Regions from separate parts of the Mycolicibacterium litorale genome, predicted to be linked through region 2. Evidence: riboswitches for the same ligand, from Rfam matches in the RefSeq annotation. Region 2 holds a riboswitch; the other holds the start of a gene.
What was found. Region 2 has a riboswitch for thiamine pyrophosphate ahead of thiC (phosphomethylpyrimidine synthase ThiC). Riboswitches for the same ligand answer to the same signal wherever they lie in the genome.
Positions count from the first base shown of each region.

Region 1: it holds a riboswitch for thiamine pyrophosphate, as region 2 does, so the genes downstream of both, G6N30_RS21365 (ECF transporter S component) here and thiC (phosphomethylpyrimidine synthase ThiC) in region 2, are expected to answer to the same signal.

Region 1 is NZ_AP022586.1:4,485,391-4,500,961, forward strand. Features, by position in the region: gene G6N30_RS21355 (energy-coupling factor transporter transmembrane component T family protein) at 1-650, opposite strand, end outside; gene G6N30_RS21360 (ABC transporter ATP-binding protein) at 647-2,137, opposite strand; gene G6N30_RS21365 (ECF transporter S component) at 2,134-2,766, opposite strand; TPP riboswitch at 2,910-3,021, opposite strand; gene G6N30_RS21370 (nucleoside/nucleotide kinase family protein) at 3,052-3,630, opposite strand; gene G6N30_RS21375 (MFS transporter) at 3,686-5,062, opposite strand; gene G6N30_RS21380 (SDR family NAD(P)-dependent oxidoreductase) at 5,122-5,868, opposite strand; gene hisD (histidinol dehydrogenase) at 5,879-7,225, opposite strand; gene G6N30_RS21390 (LacI family DNA-binding transcriptional regulator) at 7,543-8,547, shown strand; gene G6N30_RS21395 (glycoside hydrolase family 6 protein) at 8,619-9,602, shown strand; gene G6N30_RS21400 (TetR/AcrR family transcriptional regulator) at 9,627-10,175, opposite strand; gene G6N30_RS21405 (MFS transporter) at 10,295-11,509, shown strand; gene G6N30_RS21410 (ABC-F family ATP-binding cassette domain-containing protein) at 11,532-13,190, shown strand; gene G6N30_RS21415 (ANTAR domain-containing response regulator) at 13,320-14,063, shown strand; gene G6N30_RS21420 (DUF2254 domain-containing protein) at 14,060-15,397, opposite strand; gene G6N30_RS21425 (hypothetical protein) at 15,493-15,571, opposite strand, start outside.
Region 2 is NZ_AP022586.1:3,740,196-3,755,766, forward strand. Features, by position in the region: gene G6N30_RS17830 (LuxR family transcriptional regulator) at 1-268, opposite strand, end outside; gene G6N30_RS17835 (MFS transporter) at 313-2,043, opposite strand; TPP riboswitch at 2,184-2,293, shown strand; gene thiC (phosphomethylpyrimidine synthase ThiC) at 2,283-3,866, shown strand; gene thiD (bifunctional hydroxymethylpyrimidine kinase/phosphomethylpyrimidine kinase) at 3,863-4,711, shown strand; gene G6N30_RS17850 (alpha/beta hydrolase family protein) at 4,698-5,327, shown strand; gene G6N30_RS17855 (septum formation family protein) at 5,371-5,985, shown strand; gene G6N30_RS17860 (flavin-containing monooxygenase) at 6,028-7,518, shown strand; gene G6N30_RS17865 (DoxX-related protein) at 7,533-7,802, shown strand; gene G6N30_RS17870 (TetR/AcrR family transcriptional regulator) at 7,769-9,016, opposite strand; gene G6N30_RS17875 (hypothetical protein) at 9,139-9,477, shown strand; gene G6N30_RS17880 (APC family permease) at 9,562-10,734, shown strand; gene G6N30_RS17885 (uracil-xanthine permease family protein) at 10,744-12,051, shown strand; gene G6N30_RS17890 (hypothetical protein) at 12,058-13,347, opposite strand; gene G6N30_RS17895 (alpha/beta hydrolase) at 13,858-14,673, shown strand; gene G6N30_RS17900 (M20/M25/M40 family metallo-hydrolase) at 14,775-15,571, opposite strand, start outside.

The DNA of each region.
Region 1 (15,571 bases), 750 kb from region 2:
GGACGCGCCCATGTGCGGCCGGGGTAGGCGCCGAATCCCCGCGCTTCCATCGCGGTTGCCAGTTTGGAGCCGCGGCGCAGCGCGAAGACCAGCAAGGCGAACGCCTGACCCAGCGCTCGCCGCAGCCGGGCGTGGTCGGCGACGCCCCGCGCCCTGCGCGCGTAGCCCAGGTACCGCCAGTCCTCCCGCAGCAACCCGACGAGGCGCATTCCGGCCAGCGCGCCGACGACGAATCGCGAGGGCAGCCGCAGGATCTGACCCAGCCCGTCCGCCAGTTCGGTCGGCTGCACGTCGAGGAACAGGAACACCGACGGCAGGGCGATCGCCAGCACACGCAGGAACATGGCCAGCGCCAGCGCGATGGAGCCGTCACTGACGTTGATCAGCAGGAAATGCCAGTGCACGGTGCCGCCGACCTCGCCGTAGAGCAGGTTGGTGAGGGCGGTCAGGCCGGCCGCGACCGTGATGAGACCACCCCGAATCAGGAAGGGCCGCAACCGAACCCCGAGCGCGACGAACAGCGGTATCTCGAGCACGAGCGCGGTGAGAGCCGAAACCCAGTCGACACTCAATACGAGCGCGACGGCGATCACCGCCGCGGTCAGCAGCCGCGCGACCGGGTTCACCGAACGGCGGGCGTCGACGCTCATAGTGCGGTGCTCGGTGAGCCGACGGCGGCGAGCGGGAGCTCGATGCGGTCGTCGGCGAGGAGTTCGACGAATTCGGCGTCGTGGGTGACGGCGACCACCGCGGTGCCGTCGTCGGCGATCTCGGCGAGCAGGTGGATCAGCTCCGCCCAGGTGCGGCGGTCCTGACCGAACGTCGGTTCATCGAGGACGATGACACCCGGCCGCGTCATCAGCACGGTGGCCACCGACAGCCGGCGCTTCTCTCCGCCGGAGAGCGTGTACGGGCTCTGGTCGGCCAGGTGGGCGAGACGGAGCCGCTCGAGCAGGGCGTCGCCCAGTGCGGCCGTCTCTACCGGGTCACGTTTGAGTGCTCTTGGGCCGAGGGTGATTTCGTCGCGCACGGTACCGGCCAGGAACTGATGTTCGGGGTCCTGGAAGACGCTCGTGATCCGGGTGAGGAGCTCCTTGGAGCGCCAGCGGACCGGTTGCCGGTTCTTCGCCGACGGGGCGAAGGCGGCCGCGGCTTCGAAGGTGCCGCCGAGTGGTGGCAGCAGTCCACCGACGGTCAGCGCGAGGGTTGACTTGCCCGAGCCGTTCGGTCCGGTGACCGCGGTGATTCGGCCGCGCCGCAGATCGAAGCCCAGCCCGTCGTGCAGGGCCGGACCCGGACGGTAACCGACCGCCAGATCTCCGGCGGTCAGCAGCGGTTCGGCGCACGCGGGAGGAGTACGGGTGATGACCGGGACAGGACCGTCGGGCACCCAGATGCCAGCCTCGAGCAGTCGTGCGCTCTCCCGCCGCACCGTCTGTTCCGGTGAGCCGTCGGCGACGATGCCGCCGTTCTCACCCAGGACGATGACCCGGTCGATGACCGGCAGCCAGACCTTCGTGCGGTGTTCGACGACGACGACCGTGGCGCCGGTCAGGTCGGCCGCGGCGGTGACGGCGTCGCGCACCTCGGCGACGCCGTCGGGGTCGAGGTTGGCGGTGGGCTCGTCGAGCAGGATGAGACCCGGGTGCATCGCCAGCACACCGGCCAGGGCGAGGCGTTGCTTCTGCCCGCCCGACAGGTGCGCGGTGTCCTGGGTGAGCGGCAGGGTCAGCCCGACCGCGCGCAGCGCATCGTGCACACGCGGCCAGATCGCCGCGCGGGGGACGCGGAAGTTCTCCATGCCGAACGCGACATCGTCGCCGACGCGGGACAGGATGACCTGGGAGTCGGGATCCTGCAGCACCATCCCGATCCGGGAGCGCTGGTCGGCCGGTCGCACGCCGTCGACCAGCAGCCGTCCTGTCTGCCGGCCGTCCTCGGCACTGTCGAGCAGGCCTGCCAGACCGTGCAGGAAGGTGGACTTGCCCGACCCTGAGGGGCCGAGCAGCAACACCCGTTGGCCGGATTCGATGGACAGACTCAGGTCGTGGACCGCCCAGCTGTGCTGTCCGGCGTGTTGCCAGCCCCAGCCCTCGGCGGTCACGTCCGCACCGCCGGGCCGGCGCTGCGCACTCATCGGGCTGGGCGGCTGAGCATCATCCGGCCCGACTCGAACCGGCTGAGTGCTCCGGTCTTCGCCAGCGCCTTGACCGCGAACCACGAACCGGCTCCGGCGATCACGGCACCCGACGCAATGCCCGAGACCGTGTAGATGGCCTTGAACGCCGTGGTGGCCTCTGGGTACCAGAGGATGACTTCGTTGACGCCCATCGCCAGGCCGGCGACCGCCCCGGCGAGCACGGCCACCGGGAGGTTCCAGCGGCGGTAGAGGAACAGCGCGAAGACCAGTTCGGCCGCGAGGCCCTGCACGAGCCCGAACTCGATGGTCAGTACGCCCCACTGGTTCCCGACGAGCGCGGACACGGTCGCGGCGACCACCTCGCCGAACACGGCGGCACCCGGTTTGCGGATCACCAGCGCCACGAGCACGCCGGCGAACAGCCAACCCCCGCCTGCCAGCGCCTGCAGGCCCGGCACCAGCGCCTCCAGCGGCGCGGTGAGCGGATTCGACGCGACGTTCCAGAAGACGAAGACCAGACCGGCGGCCACCGAGAGCACGCTCGCGACGACGATGTCGATGACCCGCCATCGCCACGGGGTGCCGGTGGTGCGCTCGGGATCAGTGGTGTGTTGTTGCCGGCCCATGAGGCCTCCTTGTCTTCGTTGAGCCCACGATCCGCTGCCGAACGGGGCCCGAAGTGTGAAATGCGCTGCGAGTCAGCGGTATTCGCGGACGCGGCACACAGTGCTGTGTGCGCGGCGCTACGGGATCGGTGGAAAGTCGAGAACAGCCGTCATGCGCATCTCCCTACGCCGGCATTACCCGGTCAGGTTCGTACGGTCGACGGCGCGTCAGCCGTCCTCTCAGCGCACTCGGTGTGCGCTCCCGTGTGGTTCCGCCTCAAGTTAGCGCAAGACGGTTGTGCACCGCTACACCGGGCGACGGTTGCCCGCGGTCCAGACCAGCCCGTCCGTGGTTTCGGTGACCACGATGTCGGCGACCGAGTGGGGTGTGTGCCGGGCAATGTGGTCGTCCTCCTGGGCCGCCCAGCGTTCCCAGTGCGGACGGTAGAGCTCGCCGTCACGCGCAAGTGCGCGCTGCTTGCGGATGTCGTCGGGGGTGTCGACCCAGATGCCGAGGCCGGCCGTCGCGCGGCTGGCGGGGGACAGCGCCCCGACACCTTCCAGGATCAGCCGCTGTGCGGGTTCGACGGTGTGCCAGCCGGCGGCGGTGTTCGTCGCCCAGTCCCAGCGCCGCCACCTGCCGGGGCGCCCGTCGGCGCGGGGTCGCAGCAGTTCGTGCAGGACGTGGTCGATGGCCCAGGCCAGCCCGTCCCACCCGGGATAGATGTCATCGAGCCGGACCACGACGCTGGATTCCCAGCGCGTGGCGAAGCGGTCGGCCAGCGTCGACTTGCCCGAACCGGACCGTCCGTCGATCAGTACGGTCGTCGCGTGGTCGGCGGTCAGGCCGTGGACCACGCGCTCGAGTGTCACACCGGTTCCCATGTCGGGCTCGAACGTAGCAGCGCCGACCGGACGGGATCCCCGCCGAAAACCCGGTTCAGCCGTGGGACGGCGACCGGTTCTCCGCGGGATCCTCCGAGCCGGGGAGGCCCTTGAGCTCGGCGTCGATCTCGTCGAGCTCGAGATGCCTGCGGTCGCGGGCGAACGAGATGGCGACCATGGCGACAACCGTTGTCAGGATGGCGAATACGATGACCATCCACAGATCTCCGTCGGCCCACAGGACCATGGCGCTGGCAAGCGCAGGGGTGAAACTGGCCAGCAGGATCGACGCCATCTGGTAGCCGATCGAGATTCCGGAATAGCGCACGGCAGTGGGGAACAGCTCGCAGTACAGGGCGGGCAGCGGGGCGTAGACCATCGCGTGGCCCAGCGCCAGGAAGATCGTGACGCCTGCGACGATCCCCCACAGCTGTCCGGTGTGCACGAGCGCGAAGATCGGCCACGCCGTGACGACGATGATCCCGCCTCCGATGAGGAAGGTCTTCACCCGGCCGATGCGGTCGGAGAGTCGCCCGAACACCGGGATCATGACGATGTTCGCCGCGGCGCCCACCATGGACGCGATCAGACCGTACGAACGCGGTGCGTCGAGCGTGGTCGTCACGTAGGACAGTACGAAAGTGGTGAAGAGGTAATAGTTTCCGGCTTCGGCGAACCGACCGAAGATCGCGATCAGCAACGGCTTCTTGAAGTTGCGGAACAGCACCACGGCGGGCGCCTTCCGCTTCTCGATCTCCAACTCCATCTTGGCCTTCTCCGTCAGGAACGCGGGGCTCTCGGCGGCCCGGAGACGGATGTACAGGCCGACGAACGCGAGCACGATCGCCATGAGGAACGGTATGCGCCAGCCCCATTCGTCGAAGGCGTCACCGGAGATCCACGACGACAGCGACACCACGGCGGTGCCCAGCAACAGCCCGGCGGACACGCCGATCTGTGGCCAGGAGCCGAACAGCCCCCTCTTGTCACGTGGTGAGTTCTCGACGGCGATGATCGCGGCGCCGCCCCACTCGCCGCCGACGGCGAAGCCCTGCGCCAACCGCAGCACGCACAGAAGTAGGGGCGCGGCGACACCGATCTGGGCGTAGGTGGGGAGGAAGCCGATCGCCGCCGTGGCCACCGTCATGATCGTGAAGGTCATGATCAACGTGGCTTTTCGGCCGATCCGGTCCCCGAGGTGACCCGACACAAAAGCCCCGACGGGCCGGGCCAGGAACCCGACACCGAACGTCGCCAGAGAAACGATCTGACCCACCGCGCCAGGTAGATTCGGGAAGAACAGGTGCCCGAAGACGAGCGCGGCCGACGTCCCGTAGACGGTGTACTCGTACCATTCGACGATTGCGCCGATGGTGCCGGACTGCACGGAGCGCCGGCGGAGTTTCTCCGGCGTCAGGGTGGCGGTGGCCATGATTCTCCGATCAAATGAGGTGGCGTCGTGTGTGGCGGCGCCGATTGTGCTTCGGGTGTTCAGCGGATGGTGTATCCGCCGTCGATGACGATGGTGTGGCCGGTGATCAGGGCCGCCGCGTCGCTGAGGAGGAAGACGACGGCGCCCGCGATGTCGTCGGGCTCGCCGAAGCGACCGGAAGGTATTCGGGACAGCAGTTCACCGGCCCACTCCGGGCGGCTCAGGGTTGATTCGGTCAGCTCGGTGCGCACGAACGTCGGCGCCACCGCGTTGACCCGGATGCCCCTCGACGCCCATTCCAGGGCAAGCTGTTTCGTCAGATGGATCAGGGCGGCCTTGCTCGTCCCGTAGGCGGCCCGTTCTTCGATGGCGACCACGCCGGCCTGAGACGCGACGTTGACGACCGCGGCCCGACCCGACGACGCCAGCCATGCCTTCGCCAGCTCGGTGGTGAGGAAGAACTGGCCGCGAAGGTTCGTGTCGAGCACGGCGTCCCAGTCTTCTTCGGTGACACCGACCGCGGGCTTGGGGATGTTGATGCCCGCATTGTTGACCAGCAGGTCGATGCCTCCGCTGCGGTCGAGGAGGTCGGCGACGCCGGTGCGCATCGCGGCCGTGTCCGTCACGTCCACGGTGACCGGGAAGGTCCCGTACCGATGGGCGATGGATTCCGCAGCGTCGCGGTCCCGGCTGGTTCCGTAGACGACGGCGCCTGCCTCGGCGAGGCCATCGGCGATGGCCTTGCCGAGACCGCGACCGGCCCCTGTCACCAGGGCGGACTTGCCCTTCAGGTCGAAACTGACCATGGCGTGTCTGTTATCCCGTGAAATCGTGATCAGACCACGACAGCTTCTCGCCACGGTACTTCGCGGCGCGCACGTCGCCGGATCGCGCGTGCCCTTCGAAGAGTTCGACCCGGGCGGCACGCCCGCACAACTCGCCGAAGAACGCGCTGGACTCGGTGTTCGTCACCTCTTGGTAGGTCACGGTGCGCAGGTACTTGCCGACCCACAGACCGCCGGTGTAGCGGGCGGCGCCGCGGGTGGGCAGGACGTGGTTGGTCCCGATGACCTTGTCGCCGTAGGACACACAGGTGCCCTCACCGAGGAACAGGGCACCGTAGTCGTGCATCTTGTCGAGCGCTTCGCGCGGGCTCTCGGTCAGGATCTGCACGTGCTCGGAGGCGTACTGGTCCGCCAGCGCGTAGGCCTCGTCCAGTGATTCGACGACGCGGACCTCACCCCAGTCGCGCCACGCCGGCTCGGCGAAGTCGCGGGTCGGCATGTCGACCAGGATGGTGTCGATGTGTTCGATGACCTTGCGGCCCACCTCTTCGCTGGTGGTGATCAGCACGGCCGGTGAGTCGGGGCCGTGTTCGGCCTGGGACAACAGGTCGACGGCGACGATGAACGGGTCGGCGTGCTCGTCGGCGACGATGAGCACTTCCGTCGGCCCGGCGAACAGGTCGATACCGACCTCACCGAAGAGCTGGCGCTTGGCCTCGGCGACGAACGCGTTGCCGGGACCGGCGAGCATGTTGACCGGGCGGATGGTCTCGGTGCCGACGGCCATGGCCGCCACCGCTTGGATACCGCCCAGCAGGTAGATCTCGTCGGCACCGGCCAGGTGCATGGCGGCGATCGTCGCGTCCGGAACCTCTCCCCGGATGAGGGGTGTGCACGCCGCGACGCGCTCCACGCCGGCGACCTTCGCCGTGACGATCGTCATGTGGGCGCTGGCCAGCAGTGGATACTTGCCGCCCGGGATGTACGCGCCGGCAGCCTGGATCGGAACGTTCTTCTGGCCGAGGAAAACGCCGGGGAGCGTTTCGATCTCGAAGTCCGTCAGCGATTCGAGCTGCTTTTTGGCCATCACCCGGACCTGCTCCTGGACGAACATGATGTCGTCGATGACCTGGCGCGGCACGCGGGCCATGATCTCGTCGATCTTCTCGGGCGTGAGCAGGTAGCTCTCCGCTGAGTACTTGTCGAACTTCTCCGAGTACTCGCGCACGGCGGCGTCACCGCGGGTGCGGATGTCGTCGATCACGCTCTCCACCGTGGAACGCACCGCCGCGGTGCTTCCGCGCTCGACGCTCTCACGCTGCGGGAGCTTGAGGTCTTTGGTGGCGATGTCACTTCGTGGTGCGGCCGCAATCGTCATGGACGTCCTTCCGTCGAGGGGGCTTGACCGTGAGTGCTGTCCCGGTCACGTGAAGCGAGCGATGTGCTCGCAATCACTTACCTGCGCTAGTGTATTCGTATGCATTGAACGATGCAAGAGGGAGGACCTTGGCGGCTACCACAGCACGTTTGAACAGCCTGTTTGTAGGGTCGTCGCCACGATTGCGTATTCATCCACGGGGCACAGGGGTTGAATCCGAATGCAGCAATTCGACACACCGTGAAACGATCGGACGTGCACGCGAGATGGTCCGGGACACAATCGACGCTCGGATCGCCGGGGGAGATTGGATACGAATGCCGACGAGCTACGACGTTGCCCGGTTGGCGGGCGTCTCCCAGGCCACGGTGTCCAGGGCGCTCAGCGGCGGGAGCGTGAGCGCCCAGACGCGGAAGAAGATCCTCGACGCCGCGAAGGCCGTCGGCTACGTCCCCAACATGGGCGCCCGGGCGATGAAGACCGGCCGCGTCAACACCATCGGCGTCGTCGTCGCCGATCTGCGCAATCCGTTCTACCCGGAGATCCTCGACGCGCTGACCTGTTACCTGGACGCCGCGGGCCAGAAGGTCACGCTCTGGAATTCCGACGGGCCGGGTAACGACGCTGCGCTCGAAGCCATCAACGCCGGATCGGTCGACGGCGTCATCTTCACCACCGTCACCGAGGCCTCCGCGCCGCTTCGGGCCGCCCTGCGCAGACACAGCCCCGTCGTGCTCATCAACCGCACCGTCGAAGGTCTCGGGTGCGATCAGGTGTCGAGCGACAATGTGGCAGGTGGGCGCGCCGTTGCGGACTATCTCCTCGAAAACGACCACCAGAGAATCGCTTTCATCGGCGGGCCGTCGACAGCGAGCACAGCCCGCGACCGGTTCCTCGGCTTCTCGCAGCGACTTGCCGATGCCGGCGCACCGCTGCCATCCGAAAGGGTGCTGGAGGGGCCGTTCACCCATGACTTCGGGTTCAGTGCGACGACACGACTGCTGACTGCCGACCACCCGCCCACGGCCGTCTTCTGCAGCAATGACCTCATCGCGTTCGGTGCGCTCGACGCCGCCCGCGCCGAGCGGGCGGTCGTCCCCGATGACCTGTGGATCGTCGGCTATGACGACATCGCCATGTCAGCCTGGCCGGCGTTCGACCTCACCACAGTTCATCAGCCCAGCGGAACCATGGCGGAAGCGGGCGCCCAAGCGTTGCTCGACCGCATCGCGTCGCCCACAGCGCCCTACCGGACACTCACATTCCGCTCGCACCTCGTCGTCAGGGGCTCGACCGCCGGAACGGCTCCGTCCACGCCGTGACGGGTACTTCCGGCGCCCGTCCCGATGCGGTTTGGCGCTGGTTGTGAAGCACCATTAAGTTTCCTGGGGTGATGTCCTCAGCTGCCCGGTGGATGGCGCCTTTCCTGACGGCTGCGGCTGTCGCCGGCATGGGCGCTCTGACCGTCCCGGAAAACACCGCTCCCACCCCGGCGATCCGCCTGGCCAGCGACGCCAATCCGCTGGTCGGCAAGCCCTTCTACGTCAACCCCGAATCGAAGGGCATGCGTGCCGCGCGGGGCATCGATCCGCCGAACCCCCAGCTGAACGCCGTCGTCAACACCCCGACGGCGTACTGGATGGATCATCTGTCGACGCCGTCGGTCGACGCCAAGTACATCGCCGACGCGCAGGCCGCCGGCACCATTCCGATCCTGGCGCTGTACGGCATCCCGAACCGCGACTGCGGCAGCTTCGCCGCCGGCGGCTTCGGATCGGCCGGGGCCTACCGGGGCTGGATCGACGGCGTCGCGGCTGCCATCGGGCCCGGCCCGGCCGCGGTCATCCTCGAACCCGACGCGCTGGCCATGATCGACTGCCTCTCTCCCGGTCAGCAGCAGGAACGGCTCGACTTGATCCGCTACGCCGTCGACACGCTGACCCGAAACCCGGGCACGGCGCTGTATGTCGATGCCGGGCATCCGCGCTGGGTGGCCGCCGACGTGATGGCGGGCCGGCTGAATCAGGTCGGCGTGGACAAGGCGCGTGGCTTCAGCCTCAACACCGCGAACTTCTTCACCACCGAGGAGTCGATCGGCTACGGCGAGACGATCTCGAACATGACCAACGGGTCGAACTACGTGATCGACACGTCGCGCAACGGCGCCGGACCGCTCGACAGCGATTCCTGGTGCAATCCGCCCGGTCGCGCCCTGGGCACCGCTCCGACCACGGCCACCGCCGGCCCACGTGCCGACGCCTATCTGTGGGTCAAGCGACCGGGTGAGTCCGACGGATCGTGCAGGAGCGGGCAACCCGGCGCCGGCACATTCGTCGCCCAGTACGCGATCGATCTGGCCCGCAACGCGGGTTGGTAGCCGCCGCACCCCGCGCCGGCCACGTCAATCGCCGGACACGTTCTGGCGGTTGGTGATTCGGTCCACCACCTCGAGTAACCCCTCGTCGGCCTCGGTCGTCGCCGGGTGGCCGCCGAGCGCGCTGTGCAGGGCGTGGTAGTACAGGCCGTCGCCGATCAACTTCACCGCACGCGCGGCGTCGAGGCTGCCCAGTGCGTCGCGCAGGATGCTCAGCCACTGTCCGGAGACCGACTCGATGACCTCCCGGGCCCGCGCATCACCGGCTTGCTGCAGCCGCGACACCGCCATCAGGGCGCGATCCAGAGGTGTGCCGGCGTAGTGGGAGGACCGAACGTAGTACCGCGCCGGGCCCTCCGGCGCGCTGCGCATGCGTTGCGCGTCGTCCGCGGCCAGCGCCACCAACCGGTCGCACAGGGCGGCGGCGAGTTGGTCCTTGGCCGGGAAGTGGTAGAGCAGTCCGCCCTTGGAGACTCCCGCTTTCGCCGCCACCGCCTCCAGCGTCGCGTACCGCTCGCCCTCCACGGCGAGCACCTCTTCGAAGGCATCGAGGATCCGATCCCGCGAAGACGTCATCCGGTCACCCTACGACGGCCGCTTCGGCGACGGAATTCGAACTGTACCGTCTGGACGGTATAGTCATCCGCCGCAGGTCCCGGTAGTCGGGCCGTACGAGGAAATGGGGGAGGCCGCCGATGCGTGCATACCGCGATGTGGTGCGGACCCCGCGTGTCCTCAACCTGACCGCCTCACAACTGTTCGCGCGTCTGCCGCTCGGCATGATGTCGCTGGCGATCCTGCTGCACGTCCACGGGCTGACCGACTCGTACGCCGTCGCGGGAGCGGTGGTCGCGTGGATGAGTGTCGGCCAGGCCGTGGCGATGCCGGTCACCGCGCGGCTCGCCGGCAACGCCGGTATGGTCCCGACGTTGGTGATCGCCGCGCTGGTCAACGGGGCGAGCATGATCGCGCTCGCCTTGGCCGTCTCATCGCCGGCGATGTTGATGGCGCTGGGGTTGCTGGTCGGCGCGTCGGTGCCGCCGCTGATGCCGGTGATCCGGGCGCTCTATCCGCAGCTGGTCCCCCGCGAGGGCGTCCGGGCCCTGTTCGCGCTCGACACGACGGCTCAGGAACTGATCTGGGTGATCGGACCCGTCGCGGCCACCCTTCTGTCATCGGCTGTGTCCACCGCCTTCCCGCTGGTCGCATCGGCGGGCGTCACGGTGGCCGGAACCGCGTGGTTCCTCCTCGGCGCAGGAACCCTTCGCCCGCGGATCGCCCAGAAGAAGGCCGTCTTCGGCAGCGTGCTGCTCAATCGCGCGGTCATGCTGGCGATGGTCGCCAGCCTCGGACTGGTGGCTTCGTTCATGGCGTTGGAGGTCGGCATCGTCGCCGCGATGGGCGACGACGGCGTCACCGCGGGGGTCGCGATCGCACTCGCCAGCGTCGGCTCACTCGTCGGGGGCCTGGCATTCGGGCATCGACGCCTCGGGGTCGTCGGCGTCGTCGCGGCCCTGACCCTCGTGGGGGTCGGCATCGTGCTGTTCGCCGTCTTCGACAACCGGGTACTGCAGTTCGCGAGCCTGTTCCTGTCCGGCTTGGGCTTCGCCCCGGCACTGTCGGCGCTCTACATCATGGTGTCCCGCGAGATCGAGGAGCACGTCGCGACCGAGGCGTTCGGCTGGCTCAACAGCGCCATGTTCGTCGGCGGGGCGATCGGCACCGCGCTCGCCGGTGTCGCCACCGAGGCGCACGGCTTCATGGGGGCGGTCGTGGTCGCCGCGCTGCTGGCGGGGGTCGCCGCCCTGAGCCCGATCGTCGCCCGGATGGCCGGCCCACTGCACGGCCTGTCGGGTGAACTGGACGCTGCGCTCGAGGTCGACGGCGCTCTGTGCGCGGCTGAGCGCTGATCGGTGATGGGACCATGAGCCCATGACCGCAACGCTCGTCGCGAAGAACCTGGCCGGCGGGTTCGCCCACCGCACCCTGTTCGAGGGGCTCGACGTGACGGTGGCCCCTGGCGATGTGGTGGGCGTCGTCGGCGCCAACGGCGCAGGCAAGAGCACACTGCTGCGGATCCTGGCCGGGGACCTCGAACCGCTCGAGGGTTCGGTCAGCCTGGCGCCTGCCGACGCGTTCGTCGGTTGGCTGCCCCAGGAGCACGAGCGGGTGCCGGGGGAGACCGTGGCCGCCTACATCGCGCGCCGTACCGGATGCGCCGCGGCGACCCACGCCATGGAGCAGGCGGCCGAGGCGTTGGCGGACCCCGACCACGCTGGTCCTGATCCGGCCGACGCGTATTCGGTGGTGCTGGATCACTGGCTCGCCACCGGCGCGGCGGACCTGGACGAGCGGCTCCCGGAGGTGCTGGCCGACCTGGGCCTCGACTCCGGCGCCGTGCCACCGCACTCGACGCCGATGACCGCGCTGTCAGGCGGCCAAGCGGCGCGGGTGGGTCTGGCGGCACTGCTGCTGTCCCGCTTCGACGTCGTCCTGCTCGATGAGCCGACCAACGACCTGGACCTCGACGGCCTCGCCCGGTTGGAACAGTTCGTCCGCGAGCTCCGGGGTGGCGTGGTGCTGGTCAGCCATGACCGGGAATTCCTCGCCCGCAGCGTGACTCACGTCCTCGAGCTCGATCTCGCGCAGAACACCACCACGGTTTTCGGCGGCGGCTACGAGAGCTATCTGGAAGAGCGTGAAGTCGGCCGCCGGCACCGGCGGGAACAGTACGAGGAGTTCGCCGAGAAGAAGGCCGACCTCGTGGCGCGGGCCCGTGTCCAACGGGAGTGGTCGAGCCAAGGGGTGCGCAATGCGATCCGCAAGGCTCCCGACAACGACAAGATCCGGCGCCGGGCGGCCACCGAATCCAGCGAGAAGCAGGCGCAGAAGGTGCGCCAGATGGAGAGCCGCATCGCTCGCCTCGAAGAGGTCGAAGAGCCCCGCAAGGAGTGGACACTCCAGTTCACCATCGGTGCGGCGCCGCGGTCGAGTTCGGTCGTCGCCACCCTCGACAATGCCGTTGTGCGGCAGGGCGACTTCGTGCTCGGCCCGGTGTCGCTGCAGGTCGACGCCGGTGAGCGGATAGGGATCACCGGTCCCAACGGAGCGGGGAAGTCGACGTTGCTACGGCTGCTCCTGGGGTACCGCAGGCCCGACGAGGGCCGCGCGAGCCTGGGCGCCAACGTCGCGGTCGGCGAAATCGACCAGGCACGGGGTGACTTCACCGGACCGGGGCGACTCGTCGACCGCTTCGAGCAGCGGGTGCCGACCTGGACGACCGCCGATGTGCGAACCCTGCTCGCGAAGTTCGGGTTGCGGGCCGACCATGTGGAACGCGCGGTCGACGACCTCTCACCCGGTGAGCGCACCCGCGCGGGCCTGGCTCTGCTGCAGGCCGTGGGCGTCAACGTGCTGGTCCTCGACGAGCCGACGAACCACCTCGATCTGCCGGCCATCGAGCAACTCGAGCAGGCCCTCGACACCTACGAGGGTGCACTGCTGCTCGTGACGCACGACCGCCGGATGTTGCAGAACGTCCGGTTGGACCGCTCCTGGCGGGTCGAGGGCGGTCGGGTCGTGGAGCTGTAGTGCGGCAGGTTCGGGTTTGTGGGGACGAAACAGTGACGGCGTTCCCTGAAACTTTCGTCCACGTCAGCCGGTCACTACGCTTTTCGGATGAACGATGATCAGCAGCGCTGAGAGGACGGTTTGTCGCGTATGACGGATCAGCGTCCCGACGAGATGGACCGGCTCGAGAACGTGAGCGAGGCCATCGAGTCGTTGCAGTCCCTGTTCACCGAGGACGGAGCGCTCGACGACCTGCTGCAGCGCGTCGCGGTGTCGGGGGCCGAAGCGATCCTGGACGCCGACTACGTGAGCATCAGTGTGCTGACCGAATCGGCTCCCCGCACCGCTGCGTGCACCGACGACCGCGTGCTCCCGCTCGACCGCGAGCAGTACTCCTCCGGGCGAGGCCCGTGTCTGGAAGCCGCTGACGTGGGTCGGCCGGTTCGCGCCGTGATGTCCGACGATGCCCAACGGTGGCCGGAGTTCGTCACCGCTGCGCGGGCGTGCGGCGTCACCGCGACGTTGTCGGTTCCGCTGCTCGCCGACCGCGTCGGTGAGCAGCCCGAACTGGTGGGGTCGCTGAACATCTACAGCAAGACCGCATCAGCGTTCGATCCCTTCGACGAAGCCCTCATGCGGTTGTACGTGCTGACCGCCGGACTGCTCATCACCAACGCCCGGCGCTGGCAACGGTCACGCGACACCATCGCCCAACTCGGCGAAGCACTCACCTCGCGTTCGGTCATCGATCAGGCCAAGGGTGCGCTGCGGGCGGTGCACGGGTGCTCCGAGGAGGAGGCGTTTCAGCGCCTGGTCAAGGAGTCGCAGAACACCAACACCAAGTTGCACACGGTGGCGCTGAACTTCCTCGACTCGCTCAACCGGGCCGACTAGCTGCGGCGGTGCTCGGCGGGATCGGTGACCGACTCGCCGATCGCCCGTAACCGCGCGAGGTCCTCGGGGTGCAGACCGGGCTCGGCGCTCACCGAATCCATCAGCAGCCGCAGCTGTGTGCGCAGGGCAGCGATGACGTGCGGGCGGTCCGTGGTCTCCGCGTGCGCGATGAGCATGCGCAGCACCCGGATGAGCGCCGCCACGAGGTGGGGCTGCGTCGTCCCGGTCTGGCGGATCTGGCCGAACGCGTGCGCGATGTACTCGTCGTGGGACAGGTCCCATGGCCGCAGGAGCACTCGTCCGTCGGGACCCGACACCGAGGTGGGCGGCTCAGGTGACGCCAGCAGCGTACGCATGAGGCTGCCCAGCCGGAGCACCACCTCGGTCGCCGTCGTCGGATCGTTGATGGCCGAGCTGAGCGCGCGCAGTGCGATGTCGACGAGCTGACGGATCCCGAAGTCGATGTCCTGCTGCATGGTGCGGATGTCTGCGATCTCCACCGTCGAGAGCAGCCTCGCGCGTACCTTCTCCGGTTCCGCCGGCGCCGGCCAGATCGTCATCAGCACCTCGCCGCGGTGGATGTAGGCGCCGGTGCGGGTCTCCAGCCGAACGACCGTCGCGGGTGGGGCGGCGCCGAGAATGCTCTCGCTGGGTGACTGGGTGACCCACCCGTCGCGCAGCGCCGTCACCACCAACCGATTCTCCGGATCCGCGGACGGCACATCGGTGGCCGGTGTCTCCCGGCTCGCTTGACGTGCGATGTCCTGGATGACGGCGTCGGCCTCGGCGGCGATGGTGCGCACCACCTCACCCACCTGGAGTCCGTGGGCCAGGCGGTTGAGGTAGGCCATGATCAGCAACACGGCGGCCACCGCCAGCAGGATGGCCACCGTCATGGAGATCTGCGGCGCGAGATCGGCTGGGTCGGCAGGGATATGCCGCAGCAGCAGGACGCAGAAGACGAACGTCGCCACCAGCACACCGATGACGGACTGGCTCAGCCGATCCCGGATGAAGGAGCGCATCACCCGCGGTGAGAACTGGCTGCTTGCCAGCTGCAGGCTGACCACCGTCAACGAGAACACCACTCCCGCCGTGGTGATGGTGGCGCCGGCGACGGTACTGAGCAGCCAGACCGCGGCGTTGCTGTTGATGTGAATGGCCAGCGGTATCGGTCGGTCGAAACCCAACAGGCGGTCGAGGTAGGCGGTGACCTCGGCCAGCACCACGCCACCGACCACGACGAGGGCCGGTAGCGCGAACAGGCTCTCGCGGAAGCGGTAGACCGCCGTGGACAGGCGTAGCGCCGGCAACGGCGAGGCTTGTCGCGTCATGACTGTGGTGAGCCGCTCGTCATACCGTCCCCCTGCACGTCGCCGCACCCGTATGAGGAGCCGCGCTTACATGGTGACCGACCGTCAGCGACGCCTCAACACCGCGTCAGCTCACGCTCGACGATGGAGACGTCCTCCACAGGGACCTCGGCCTCGGGTGTGCACCGGCCGGGG
Region 2 (15,571 bases):
GCAGGTGGTCGAGGACGGCGGTGTCGACCTCGGCGAGCAGTTCCGCCAGCGAGGAGTACGCGGCCGCCGATTCGCTCGACACCGGGCGCGCCGAGAGAACCTGGAAGCCGCGGGCCCTGGCGCGTTCGATGCCGGCCCGCCACACCGTGCTCTTGCCGATCCCGGCGTCACCCTCGAGGACGAGGACCGACGTGCCCGCCGACACCTCGGCGAGCAGGTTCTCGACAGCGCTCAACTCCGCATCGCGGCTGATGAGCTGCAGGGGCACTCATCCATCTTCGCAGCCGATGGGCAGTGGCGCGGGCTGGATCGTCATCGTTGCTCGGCGTAGCGCCCGGCGTTGAAAAGCGATGCGACGGCTCCGATCAACATCATCGCCGCGGCGGCGACGAACACGACCACCAGACCGGTGTGGAAGGGTCCGGTGATGAGGTGCGGGAAGAACGTCTGACCGGTCAGCACGTCGGCATTGACGCCGGGTTGCTGCAACGCATGCGAGGGTTCGAGCAGTTCACCGATCGGGTTGTAGCCGAGGAACGCCGCGAACAGGCTGCCGACGGGCGGGGTGCCCGCCACCTCTTCGGCGACGGTCGCCGAGACTCCCTGCTCCTGGAGGCCGGCGCTCATCGCGCCGGGCAGGGAGTTGGCCAACCCGACGACCATGAGCGAGAAGAAGATCCCGATCGACAGCGATGAGCCGGCGTTGAAGAACGTCGCCCGCACGCCCGATGCGGCGCCGCGCTCGGCGGCGGGAACACTGGACATGATCGCGGCGGTGTTGGGCGCGGTGAAGATCCCGCCCCCCAGCCCGTTGAGGAAGACCAGCACCGCGAACACCCAGTAGTCGAAATTCACCGGGATGAGCACCAGCGCCACGAACGTCGCGGCCATCAGCAGCATGCCGCCGACGGTGAAGGGCCGTGCACCGAACCGATCGGACAGTGAGCCGGCGAGCGGGCCGGCGACGAGGAACCCGGCGGTCATCGGCAGCATGTAGATGCCGGCCCACAGTGGGGTGGACTCGAAGCTGTACCCGTGCAGCGGAAGCCAGATGCCCTGCAACCAGATGATGAGCATGAACTGCAGGCCGCCGCGGCCGACCGAGGACATCAGTCCGGCGAGGTTGCCCATGCCGAACGAGGTCGACCGGAAGAGCCTGATGTTGACCATCGGCTGCGTGACGCGCAGTTCGATCAGGCAGAAAGCCACGAGCAGCAGCAACCCGGCCCCGATGGCGCCGAGCACCCACGGGCTGGTCCAGCCGGTGGTGGAGTCACCGTAGGGCTGGATGCCGTAGGTGATGCCGATCAGCAGCACCGTCAGGCCGATCCCGAACGTCAGGGTGCCCGCCCAGTCCATGCGTCCGGGCGTGCGCACGCCGAGTTCGCGCAGCGAACGGAAGCTCCACACCGTGCCGAGGATGCCGATCGGCACACCGACCCAGAAGATGGCCTTCCAGCTCCACTCCGAGAGGAATCCGCCGATCAGCAGCCCGAGGAAGGATCCGGCGACTGCCGCGACCATGTTGACGCCGAGGGCCATGCCGCGCTGGTTGGCGGGAAAGGCATCGGTGAGGATCGCGGACGACGAGGCCATGAGCATCGCGCCTCCGACGCCCTGGAGAACTCGCCAGGCGATCAGCCACACGGCGCCGCCGCCGAGGTGGAACGGGTCGAACGAGAGGGCGATCGCGGCCACGGTGAAGACGGCGAACCCGAGGTTGTAGATCCGGACCCGCCCGACCATGTCGCCGAGGCGGCCGAACGGCACGACCAGCACCGCCGTCACCACGAGGTAGCCCATGAGCATCCACAGCAGGTAGCTCACGTTGCCCGGTGCCAGCGGATTGAGTCCGATGCCGCGGAAGATCGCCGGCAGCGAGATCAACACGATGGAGGCGTTGATCGTGGCCAGCAGGGTTCCCAACGTGGTGTTGGACAACACGATCCACTTGTAGAAGGGGTGGTCGTGGTCCATCCGCGCGCGGCGCCGGGAGGTCTCGGTCTGCTGATCGGCGGCGTCGCTGGTCATATCGGTAGTCATCTGCTGTCTTCGTTCGTTTCGTATCCGACGCGGGCAAGCAGCGCCGTCCGGCGCGGCAGAACACATATATTAGCTATATAAATGATCGGCGGGCAATTCTCACCGTGGGCCCCGGGTCTGCGCTAAGTTGGGCACCGCAAGACCGACCACGCGGGAGCGCGCACCGAGCGCGCTGAGAGGACAACTGGGGTTGTCGACCGTATGAACCTGACCGGGTAATGCCGGCGTAGGGAGTTTCGATGAACAGTGATGTCTTGGCGGCCACCGTCACCACCGGTCCGATCACCGGCAGCAGCAAGGTCTACCGCGACGTCGATGGAATGCGGGTGCCGTTCCGGCGGGTGCACCTGACCAACGGCGAACACCTCGACCTGTACGACACCTCCGGTCCGTACACCGACCAGGCCGCCGCCGTCGATCTGCGCAAGGGCTTACCGGCCCGGCCCGGTGTCGTCAGCGATCGCGGCACCCAACTGCAGCGGGCGCGGGCCGGTGAGGTCACCGCGGAGATGGCCTTCGTCGCCGCACGCGAGGGCGTCAGCGCCGAGACAGTCCGGGCCGAAGTCGCGGCGGGACGCGCGGTGATCCCGGCCAACCACCGCCACCCCGAACTGGAGCCGATGGTCATCGGCAAGGCGTTCGGCGTGAAAGTCAATGCCAACATCGGCAATTCGGCGGTGACGTCGTCGGTCGCCGAAGAGGTCGACAAGATGGTCTGGGCGATCCGCTGGGGCGCCGACACCATCATGGATCTATCCACCGGACGCGACATCCACCTCACCCGGGAGTGGATCCTGCGCAATTCGCCGGTCCCGGTCGGCACCGTCCCGATCTACCAGGCGCTCGAGCAGGTCGGCGGCGACCCGACGAAGCTGACGTGGGAGATCTACCGCGACACCGTGATCGAGCAGTGCGAGCAGGGCGTCGACTACATGACCGTGCACGCCGGCGTGCTGTTGCGCCACATCCCGCTCACGGTGCACCGCGTCACCGGCATCGTCAGCCGCGGCGGATCGATCATGGCGGCGTGGTGCCTGGCCCACCACACCGAATCCTTCCTGTACACGCACTTCGCCGAACTCTGCGAAATCCTGGCGCGCTACGACGTGACGTTCTCGCTGGGCGACGGGCTGCGGCCCGGATCGATCGCCGACGCCAACGACGAGGCTCAGTTCGCCGAACTGCGCACGCTCGGTGAGCTGACGAAGACCGCGAAGGCGCACGGCGTTCAGGTGATGATCGAGGGCCCCGGTCACGTGCCGATGCACAAGATCGTCGAGAACGTCAGGCTGGAAGAGGAGCTGTGCGAGGAGGCGCCGTTCTACACCCTCGGCCCCCTCACCACCGATATCGCGCCGGCATACGACCACATCACCTCGGCCATCGGCGCGGCGATGATCGCCCAGGCCGGTACCGCCATGCTCTGCTACGTCACCCCGAAGGAGCACCTGGGGCTACCTGACCGCAAGGACGTCAAGGACGGGGTGATCGCCTACCGGATCGCGGCGCACGCCGCCGATCTCGCCAAGGGCCATCCCCGCGCCCAGGAGCGCGACAACGCACTGTCGAAGGCGCGCTTCGAATTCCGCTGGTACGACCAGTTCGCGCTGTCGCTCGATCCGGATACCGCGCGCGAGTTCCACGACGAGACGCTGCCGGCCGAACCGGCGAAGACCGCACACTTCTGCTCGATGTGCGGGCCCAAGTTCTGTTCGATGCGCATCACCCAAGACATTCGGGCGTCCGTCGCACAGGGCATGGCGGACAAGTCCCGGGAGTTCGCCGAGCACGGCAACCGCGTCTACCTACCCTTGAGCTCATGACCTACCTGCCCCTCACCCCGCCCGGTCAGACTCCGCTGCGGGTGATGACGATCGCCGGGTCCGACTCCGGCGGTGGCGCCGGCATCCAGGCCGATATGCGCACCTTCGCCCTGCTCGGCGTGCACAGCCTGGTCACGGTCACCGCGGTGACCGTGCAGAACTCGTTGGGCGTCAGGGGTTTCCACGAGATCCCGCTGGACGTGATCGCCGGTCAGATCGAGGCGGTGGCCTCCGACATCGGCGTACAGGCCGCCAAGACCGGCATGTTGGCGTCCTCGGCGATCATCGAGACCATCGCCGACACCTGGCGGGCGCAGGGGCTGGCCGGGTCGGTGCCGCTCGTGGTCGACCCCGTCTGCGCCTCCATGCACGGTGACCCACTGCTGCACCCCAGCGCGCTGGATGCGATGCGCACCGAACTGTTCCCGCTGGCGACGCTGGTGACCCCCAACCTCGACGAGGTGCGCCTACTGGTCGACATCGACGTCGTCGACGAGCAGTCGCAGCGGGCGGCGGTGCAGGCGTTGCACGCGCTCGGGCCGCAGTGGGCGCTGGTCAAGGGCGGGCATCTGCGGTCGTCCCCGCACAGCCCGGATCTGCTGTACAACGGCACCGACTTCTTCGAGTTCGACGGGCCACGCATCGACACCGGCCACGACCACGGCGCGGGGGACACGCTGGCCGCCGCGGTGGCCAGCGCGCTGGCGAACGGATACGACATGCCGGATGCCGTCGCCTTCGCCAAGCGCTGGGTGACCGAATGCCTGCGCGCGGCCTACCCGCTGGGCAGCGGCCACGGGCCGGTCTCGGCGATGTTCAGGCTGAGCGCCGATGAGCATCGATGACATCGCCGGCATCGCCCACGCACCCGCCGGGACACCGACCGGGGTGGTGCTGCTGACCCACGGCGCCGGCGGCAACCGGGATGCGCCGATGCTGGTCAGGGTCTGCGACGAGTGGGCCGCGCGGGGCTGGCTCGCCGTCCGCTACAACCTGCCGTACCGGCAGCGCAGGCCCAAAGGCCCGCCGTCCGGGTCCGCGGCCGCCGATCAGGCGGGGGTGGCCGAGGCGGTCGCCGTGGGCCGGGAACTGACGACCGGCCCGGTGATCGCCGGCGGACACTCCTACGGCGGCCGGATGACGTCGATGGCGGTCGCGGGCGACGGGGCCGGCGCCGGGGTCGCCGTCGACGCGCTGACGCTGTTCTCCTATCCGCTGCATCCGCCCGGTAAGCCCGAGCGGGCCCGCACCGAACACCTGCCGCGCATCGGCGTGCCGACGGTGTTCACCCACGGCACGAAGGACCCGTTCGGCACCATCGACGAACTCACCGCGGCGGCATCGCTCGTCGGCGGCCCCACCGCGGTCGTCGAAGTCACCGGCGCCCGGCACGACCTGGGATCGAAGGTGCTCGACGTCCCGAAACTGGCGGTGGACGCGGCTTTGCGGCTGCTGGTGTGACGAGCCACAGCGGCACGGCGGGTCAGCGGGTTATCGTCATCGCATGACCATGCCGCCGGGCCCGCCGACCCCACCACCCGGCCAGCCTCCCTACGGCCAACCTGCCTACGGTCAGCCTCCGTACGGCCAGCAGCCCTACGGTCAGCCGTACTATCCGCCGCCACCGCCGCAGCCGTACGCGGAGATGCCGCCTGCCGGCCCGCCGCCGAAGAAGAGGAACAAGACGTGGCTGATCCTGGGCATCGTGGCGCTCGTCGCCGTGGTGGCCGTCATCGCCATCGTGCTGGTCGTGTTCCTGGTGGTGCGCCAGGGCACCGTGACCGCGACGGAGGTCAAGCTCGGTGACTGCCTGTCGGAAATCCCCGACGGCACCCGGGTACTCACCGTCAAGACCGTCAGCTGCGACGAACCGCACGCCGGCGAGGTGTTCGCGGTGCTGATGATGCCCGACGGGGACTTCCCCGGCGCCGACGCCGTGACCGAGTACTCCAACCGGTGCGGACCAGAGCTGGCGAGTTACTCCCCCGCGGCGGTCACCGACGATTCGGTCCAGCTGTATGTGCTCTATCCCACCGAGGAGACCTGGGCCGACGGCGACCGCGCGGTGACCTGCGTGGCGACCCTCGACCCGCCGCGCACGGGGTCCCTCAAGGGCTGAGGGGACGCGGGGCGACCCCGATACCTGGGGTACCGTCTACTCATGACTTCGGAGCAGTATGACGCGGTCATCGTGGGTGCGGGATTCGCCGGAATCGGCGCCGCGATTCAGCTCAAACGGTTGGGCTACGCGAACTTCGTCATCCTCGACCGCGAGGACGACCTCGGCGGGACCTGGTACGTCAACCACTACCCGGGCCTGGCCGTCGACGTCCCCACCACCACCTACAGCTATTTCTTCGAGCCCAACCCGAAGTGGTCGCGGCTCTTCTCCACCGGCGCGGAAATCAAGCAGTACGCCGACGACGTGGCCGACAAGTACGACGTCCGCAGGCACATCCGGTTCAACACCGCGGTCGAGGGTGCCCGCTGGGACGAGGACGCGAAGCTCTGGCGGGTCACCACCGCCGACGGGCAGACGCTGACCACCCGCTACCTGATCACCGCCACGGGCTTCCTGTCGCAACCGCGCATGCCCGACATCCCCGGCATCACCGAGTTCGAGGGCACGGTCATCCACACCACCGACTGGGACGACAGCTTCGACCCGGCCGGCCGGCGAATCGCGATCATCGGAACCGGCGCCACCGCGGTTCAGCTGATTCCCGAACTGGCGAAGAGCGCCGCGGACCTCACCGTCTACCAGCGCACCCCGATCTGGGTCGCCCCGAAGGTGGACATCCGATTCTCCGAGCGCACCAAGCGGCTCTTCGCCCGGGTACCGCTGCTGCAGCGCACCGTCCGGGCGATCACCGACACCATCTACGAGCTGATGATCACCGTCGGCGTGGTCAACTACAAGGTGCCGCTGTTCCGGCGCCTCAACATGTCGGCGATGGACCTGTGCAAGCTGAACCAGTTCATCGCGATCCGCGACAAGGAACTGCGCCGCAAGCTCACGCCGGACTACGACATCGGCTGCAAGCGACCGACGTTCTCCAACAGCTACTTCCGCACGTTCACCAAACCGCACGTGCACCTGCAGGCCGACGGTATCGAACGGGTCGTGGCCGACGGCATCGTCAACGCCGACGGCACCAAGACCGAGATCGACACGCTGGTGCTGGCCACGGGATTCGACCTATGGGAGGCGAACTTCCCGGCCATCGAGGTGATCGGCCGCAACGGCCGCAACCTCGGAAAATGGTGGCGGGACACGCGTTTTCAGGCCTATCAGGGTGTGTCGATGCCGTACTTCCCCAATTACCTCAGCCTGGCCAGCCCGTACGCGTTCCTCGGTCTGAACTTCTTCAACACGATGGAATACCAGATGCGGCTGATGGACCGGCTGTTCACCGAGGTGAACCGCCGCGGCGCCACCACGTTCGAGGTGACCGAGGAGGCCAACGCCCACTATCTCGAGCGGATGACCGAGGCGCTCGGCAACTCGCTGTGGACGGTCGGCAACTGCGCCTCGTCGCGGTCCTACTATTTCAATCCGAGTGGCGAACCGTCGCTGCTGCGCCCCATGTCGACGCGCGACGCCATCAAGGAGGCGTCCGAATTCCCACTGAGCGATTATCAGATCGCCTGAGAGAGGACCATCCGTTGCCGCAACAACAGGACAAGCGTGCCGCCAAGCTGACCGGTCTGGCCCTGGCCGGAACCGGACTGGCGCATTTCGCCCGTCCCCAGCTGTTCGAGCCGATCACGGTGCCGGCGTTCCCGCAGAACACCCGTCGCCACATCTACACCAACGGCAGCATCGAGACGCTGGTCGGCCTGGCGCTGGCAGGCCGCAAGACGCGCAAGCTCGGCGTCGCGGGTCTGCTCGGGTACCTGGCCTACTTGGCGGGCAACACCGTTCGCAAGCGGTAGCGGCCGAGCAGCGTCAGGTCCATCATCCCGGCGACGAGCGCACGGGAGTAGGGCGAATTGCGGTAGCGCACCAGCCGGCCCAGGTCGATCGTGACCGCCATCGCGGCGTACACCGCGAAACGCGCCTGTCCCGCAGTCCATTCCGGACGAAGCGTCACCACGAGGTCGGCCCACGTCTCGACCGTCGAGCGCTGGAGATTGCGCAGGATCTGCTGATCGGCCGCCGACATGTTGAGCCGCTCGGTGTAGTAGACGTAGTCCAGTTCCGGCTCGCTGAACGATCGGGCCACGTGTCCGTCGATAAGCCGCGTCAGCGCCTCTTCCCGGTCGGCCGTGCTGTCGAGGATCGCCGACATCTCCGCCGACCACCGGTCGGCCGACCGGCGGAACACCCCGGCCAGGATGTCACTCTTCCCGGAGAAGTACCGGTAGATCCCCGAGGCGGGCATCCCCACCGCGGTGGCGATGTCCTCCATCGAGGTGTCCCGGTAACCCTTCTGGTTGAACAGCCGCATCGATTCCACAAGCAGCGCTTCGTATTTCGAGCGGCGCGCGGGGGCCGCTGACACCGGCGGATCGGGCGCCTCGGACAGGGTGGGGAACTCGGCGTGGACCAGGGTCACGACGAGTTCGGCGAGCAGGGGACGGATCTGGCCGGCGGGCAACTTCGCCCGGTGGTCGACGATGCTGCCGAGCACGCTGATCATCGCCGTGGACAGGGTCCAGCGCTGCCGGGAGTCGAGTTCGGGACGCAGCGCGCGCAGCGGTTGCTGAAAGCGGCGGTGGACAGTGCGGATCTGCGAGTCGAGGGTCGCCTGATCGTCACCACGGAGATACCGCGCCTCCCAGCGGTAGAGCCCGCCGGAATCGCGGTTGGCCAACGCCGTGTCACACAGCGCGGTCGCGAGATGGTCGAGGGTCTCGCGCGGGTCGTCGGGGGTGGACTCAGGGGTGAACTCGTCGACGAAGGCGGTGGCGTCGACCAACTGCTGGCCGAGCGCCAGGACCGCGTCGCGGAACAGTTCGTACTTGCCGGTGTAATGCCGGTACAGCGCGGCCGCCGAGATACCGACCCGCGCGGCGATGGCGTCCATGCTGACCCCGTGATAGCCCAGCAGGCTGAACGCCTCGGCGGATGCCCTCGCGATCTGGGCTTTGCGGTCCTTCGGACGGCGCCGAACACCGTCACCGCGGCCGGGCGGGGTGGACGCCATGCCGAACACACTATCGCCGCACGTCGGTGCGCAGGCCGCAGTGCGGCGACAGATTCTCGTCGAAGTCCCCACCGGTTGAGAATGACCATTAACATAGGACGGGACATCTCGAAGGGGGAAGCGTGCGACCACGTGCTTGGTACGTCGCCATCGGCGGCGCCATCCTGCTGGCCATCGGTTTGTTCGCGCTCCGCTTCCCCGTTTTCATCGACGGGTACGACCAGTGGGGCTGGCAGATCAACTGCGGTAGCGGATTCGTCGCCAACCTGACGCAGGCCGAGAACGCCGCGGTCGACGGCACCGACTTCGTCGCCTCGTGCCAGAGCGCGTTACTGAGCCGCAGGCTGTGGACGATTCCGCTGATCATCGTCGGGTCGTTGGCCCTGCTGGCGGTGTTGCTGACCGCGACGATCACCCACCAGGACGACGAGGCGCTCGCCGGCGATCGGGAAACTCCCTAACATCGCGGTGTGAATGCACCCGGCAGTCGCGCACTGCCGCGTCGGCTCGGTGTGACCGACGCGATCGTCATCGGTCTCGGCGCCATGATCGGTGCGGGAATCTTCACCGCGCTCGCACCCGCCGCCGCCGCGGCCGGTAGTGGCCTGCTCGTCGGCATGGCGCTGGCGGCGGTCGTCGCATACTGCAACGCCACGTCGTCGGCCCGCCTCGCCGCGCGCTACCCGCAGTCCGGCGGCACCTACGTCTACGGCCGAGAGCGGCTCGGCGAGTTCTGGGGTCACCTGGCCGGCTGGGGTTTCGTCGCGGGCAAGACCGCGTCGTGTGCCGCGATGGCGCTGACCGTCGGGGTGTACGTGTGGCCCGACGGTGCGCGCCTGATCGCCGTGGCCGTCGTGGTGGCGCTGACGGCGGTCAACTACGCCGGTGTGCACAAGTCCGCGCTGCTCACCCGGCTCATCGTGGCGTTCGTGCTGGCCGTGCTGGCCGTCGTCGTGGTGGTCGCGCTGGGTTTCGGTGACCCCGCGGTCGGGCGGTTGGCCCTACCCGACGACGTCTCGGTCGGCGGGGTGCTGCAGTCCGCCGGGCTGTTGTTCTTCGCATTCGCCGGCTACGCCCGCATCGCCACTCTCGGTGAGGAGGTGCGCGACCCGGAACGGACGATCCCGCGTGCGATCCCGATCGCGCTCGGGATCACGTTGGCGGTCTACGCGGTGGTGGCGGTCGCGGTGCTGGCCGTCTTGGGCAGCGGGACACTGGCCGACGCGGCGGCGCCGCTGACCGAGGCCGTCCGGGTCGCCGGGTTCGCCGGGTTGGTTCCGGTCGTGGCGGCGGGTGCAGCGATCGCCGCACTCGGCTCGCTGCTCGCGCTGATCCTCGGCGTCTCCCGCACCACGCTGGCGATGGCGCGCGACCGGCACCTGCCTGCCGGTCTCGCGGCGGTGCACAGCCGGTTCGGCAGCCCCCACCGGGCCGAGGTCGCGGTCGGGGTGGTCGTCGCGGTGCTCGCTGCGACCGTCGACCTACGCGAAGCGATCGGGTTCTCGTCGTTCGCGGTCCTGATCTACTACGCCGTCGCCAACGCCTCCGCGTGGACGCTCGGCTACCGGGCGGTGCCCGCGGTGGGGCTGGCCGGGTGTCTGGTGTTGGCGTTCGCACTGCCCTGGACCTCGGTGGCCGCAGGCGCCGCGGTGCTCGGAGTGGGTGCGCTCACCTACGCGGTACGGCGCGCGGGGACGACGGGGAGCGGTGCAAGATAAGCAACCGTGATGCCAGCCAAGACCAGATGGACGTGGAAGCCCGTCGAAACCCGCTCGGACGCGGATTTCGTCGTTGCACCCGATGAACGCCTGAGCTGGCCGCGGACCGTCGGCCTCGGTGCCCAACACGTGGTCGCGATGTTCGGGGCGACGTTCCTGGTGCCGGTGCTGACCGGCTTCCCGCCCGCCACCACCCTGCTGTTCTCCGGCGTCGGCACCATCCTGTTCCTGATCATCACCGGCAATCGGCTGCCCAGCTATCTGGGTTCCAGTTTCTCGGTGATCGCGCCCGTGACCGCGGCGGTCGCGGCGGAGGGCACCGGTAGCGCGCTGGGCGGCATCGTCGCGCTCGGGCTGGTCCTGATCGTCATCGGCGGCGTCGTCCATCTGGTCGGTACGCGCTGGCTCGACCTCGCCCTGCCGCCGGTCGTCACCGGCGCGATCGTGGCGTTGATCGGGTTCAACCTCGCACCGGCCGCGAAGGCGAATTTCGAGAAGGGTCCCGTCGTCGCGACCGTCACCCTGGTGCTGCTGGTGGCGACGCTGGCCTTCTTCCGGGGCATGATCGGCCGTCTGGCGATCTTCCTCGCCGTGCTGATCGGATACCTGCTCGCGCTGGCCTTGGGAGACGTCGACACCTCGGCGATCGCCGCGGCCCCGTGGGTTGGTCTGCCCGACTTCCAGGCACCGTCGTTCTCGCTCGCGGTGCTGCCGATGTTCCTGCCCGCGGTGATCGCGCTGATCGCCGAGAACATCGGGCACGTGAAATCGGTCGGGCAGATGACCAGGACGGATATGGACCCGCTGATGGGCCGGGCGCTGGCCGCCGACGGCGTCGCGACGACACTGGCCGGAATCGGCGGCGGATCCGCCACCACCACGTACGCGGAGAACATCGGCGTCATGGCCGCCACCCGTGTGTACTCCACGGCCGCGTACTGGGTGGCCGCCGTGGTGGCCATCGCGCTGTCGCTGTGCCCCAAGATCGGCGCGGCCATCTCGGCGACCCCGGCCGGTGTGCTCGGAGGCGCGACCGTGGTGCTCTACGGGTTGGTGGGCGTGCTGGGCATCCGCATCTGGCTGACCAACCACGTCGACTTCTCGCTGCCGGTCAACCAGATGACTGCCGCAATCCCGCTCATCATCGGAATCGCCGACTTCACCTGGCAGGCAGGCCAGCTCACGTTCACCGGTATCGCACTGGGGTCGATCGCGGCGCTGCTGGTGTACCACGGGATGCGGCTGCTCGGACTGCGCACCAGCAGGGCCGCCGGGCAGACGCGCGGTCGGGACACCCCGACCGCGCGTCCGGCGTGACTCGAGCTATTCAGCGCTGTCCGACGCGGAGCCGCTGTCGGACGCCGAACCACCCTCCGACGCCGAGCCGGCGTCGTCCGATGAGCTCGGGGCGCTTCCGGATTCGGCGGGCTTCGCCTTCTTGCCGGTGAGTCCTGCGGCGGCGTTCTTCAGCCCGTTGCGCACGTCATTGACCGCGCCTTCGATGCCCTTGCGGAGGTCGTTGAGCGGATCCGCCTTCTTGGTGACGACGGCTTCCGTCCCCGTGGTGGCCTCGTCGTCCTCGACCACAACCGCCGCGTCGTCCACGGGCGTGGTGGACTCCTCCTCCGCGCCTGCGGTGTCTGAGCTCAACCCCGCTGTCGGATCAGTCGCTCCCGCTTCCGTTTTCGGCGCTTCGGTCGTTTCCAGTGCGGGAGTGACGTCCAACGTGACGGTGGTCGTCGCCGCCTCGGTCACGTCGGCGCTACGGGCGGACGCCAGTGCTGCGGTCGAGGCGGTAGCGCCCAAGGCCTGGGCGATCATGTCGCGTGCGGTCAGGAGTGCGGCGACAATTCCCTGGTCGTAGCGGTAGGGCGGGGTGCCAGGGTTGAGCAGCCGGTCCAGCACCGCCGCGGTGATGTTCGCACTGCCGTTGGTGATCGCGTTGATGAATCCTTCGGGGTCGCCCGCCTCGGCGGCGTCCAGGAGCGCTTCCGCCGCTCCACCGATAGCGGTGTTGAGCGCGTACACCGTCTGAAGCGGGCCGAGTCCGATGTTCAGGAGGAACTCCTGGTTCCCGAGCAGACCGATCACGTTCTGGGCGCTGACGAACGGTTGTTGGAGAACTCCCACCAGATCCTGGAGGACGCCGTCGCCGAAGAAGATGCTGTCGAGTAGCGGGCCGATGACCGGTGAGATCGCGAGGTCGAACAGCGTGTTCATCGCCAGGGTGATCTCACCGTCGGAGAGTTGCTCGAACGCGGTCTCGAGCCGTCCCGGGGCCTCGACGAGCGCCGTCCGGAACGATTCGCCGAACACGCCGGCGATCCCGCCGAGCGTCTGTGCAGTGGCGAGCTGATTGGCCAGAATCTGCTGCAGGATCGGCGCGGGGTTCGCGAACACCCGCTGGCCGAGGGCCCCGGTGTCTTCGAACGCCTTCTCGAAGATCGGCGCGAAAACCTCGATCGGGTTGACGAGAGCGTTCAGCTCCACCGTCGCGGATGACATTGCCGGCACCGTGACGTCGGGCATGGGCGTCACCGGGCTCAGGGCAATGGCCCCGACACCGGCGAGCGCCACGCCCGCGGTCAGATAGGAGCGAACGGCAACCTGCATTGAATTCTCCTTTGCTCTGTCCCACCCCGGCCTGAAACTTACCTGAGAGTAAGTTTAAAGCAAGCATGAATTCGCAGATCAGCGCGATGCATGCAGAACGTCGCACGGAACCCGTCCGCGCTATCCAGAAAACGAAGTTTGCTGTCCGGCAGCGAGGCCGCTCCTGATAATGGGAGTGGCTAACTCTTTGTCATGACAATGACCGCCCACGCGCGCAAACTCCCCGGATGACGGTGCGCCCCGTGCGCGAACCCCGGGTTCCGTTCGCTGCGAGCCCGCCCCTCAGCCTCGGTATCTGCTGTTACTCGTCGGTAACAGGAGTCGATGTGGGACGGACCACGTTTGCCCGCCCAATATGTCGCGCCTCACGCCGGGGCCACTCCGCTAAGTGGTCGCCGTCGACGCCGGCCAGCGGCAGCAATCGACGATCGACAAATCCCCCATTATGTCCAGTTCGCTGTCGTCTCGCGCACTCATGTAAACAACGCATTCAGTAGGGGTGGAGTACCGGTGCCGAAGCTGGGTACTACCGCCCGGGTGTTGCGCACCGGCCCGGCCGCCCTCGTCCTGCTGATCGCGGTCGCCTGCGGCATGGAGCCGTCCGCGCCCGGCCGGCGGCCGCATCTCGAGGAAGCGGCACCCGCGCTGGCGCCCGCGGACCCGTCGGGCGGACGGCTCCGGTCACGCCCGGCGCCACCGACGTTGCCGCCGTATCCGCCCGGGTTGCACGAACTCGACATCGGTACCGACCGCACCGCGCTGCTGTACGTCCCCGCCGGCTACCGGCCGGATCAGCCCGCGCCACTCGTCGTCCTGCTGCACGGCGCAGGCGGCGACGCCCGCGGCGGTATCACCCCACTGCTCTCACACGCCGACGAGGCCGGACTCCTCCTGTTCGCACCACCCAGCCGGCACCGAACCTGGGACGTCATCGTGCGCTCGTTCGGTCCCGACATCACCGCCCTGGACACCGGGCTGTCGCACGTCTTCGCCCGTCACGCCGTCGACGCCGAGCACCTGGGCATCGGTGGCTTTTCCGACGGCGCGTCATATGCCCTCTCGGTCGGGCTGACGAACGGCGACCTCTTCACCACCGTGCTGGCCTTCTCCCCCGGCTTCTCCGCGCCGGGTGAGGCCGTCGGGCAGCCGCGGGTGTACATCTCACACGGTGTCGACGACCGCGTGCTACCCATCGACCGCACCAGCCGCCGACTCGTCCCGTCCCTGCGCGGCGCCGGTTACGACGTCCTGTACGAGGAGTTCGCGGACGGCCACGTGGTGCCGGCGGACAGGGCGAGGCGGGCCGTCGACTGGTTCCTCCACTAGTGCGATGCCAGAGGAAGCGGGGCTCCGACGATGGCTTCGACCACTGGTATGCCGTTCACGCCGACGGCCGCGGCAATCTCCGGGTGACGCCGATGGACTGACTACCGCACCTTGCGGTCGCGGTTGTCGCGCGGGGGCACCCCGTTGGCGCCGTCGATGGACCGTGCGTAGGTGCCGACCGCGAAGGCCACGCCGGGCGCCATGATGCCCAGTGCCCGACGGTCGACGTTGTCGACGGTATCGCGCCGGGTGTGATAGTTCGGATCGAAGGGCGTGGCGGCACGGCCGCCCCACAGGCGCGCCTGCACCGGCGTCTTCTGTTGTGCCGCACCGGTGGTGAGCCCGCCGATCGGAACGCCTGCGGCCAAGAACGGTTCGTAATCGGTGGCGTTGCCCAACGGCATGTCGGCGGGACGGACGCCGGCGAGGTTGAGATATCCGGCGAGCAGCCGTTCGACGCCCGCCGACCCCTCGGGGACGGGCACCGGGGCGGTTGCGGCGGACTGGTCGCCGTCGTAGGTGAAGTATCCGGCGTTCGGTGAGCCCAGCATGTCGAAGTTGAGATACACGGCGATGTCGGCGAGATGCTCGGCGTCCAGACTGCGAAGGTAAGCCCGTGATCCTTCCAGCCCGATCTCCTCCGACCCCCAGAACGCGAACCGGACGGCGTTGTCGATCTGCGGGGAACTCCCCAACTGCAGGGCGGTCTCCAGCACCGCGGCCACACCCGTGCCGTTGTCGTTGATACCCGGGCCACCCGCCACGCTGTCGAGGTGGGCACCGGCCATCACCACGTTGCGAGCGTCGCCAGTCGTGGTCTGTGCCAGCACGTTTCGGGACTTCGCCATCACCGGCTGGCCGTCCAGTCGTAACCGCACCGGCGCGGTGGTGCGGCGCA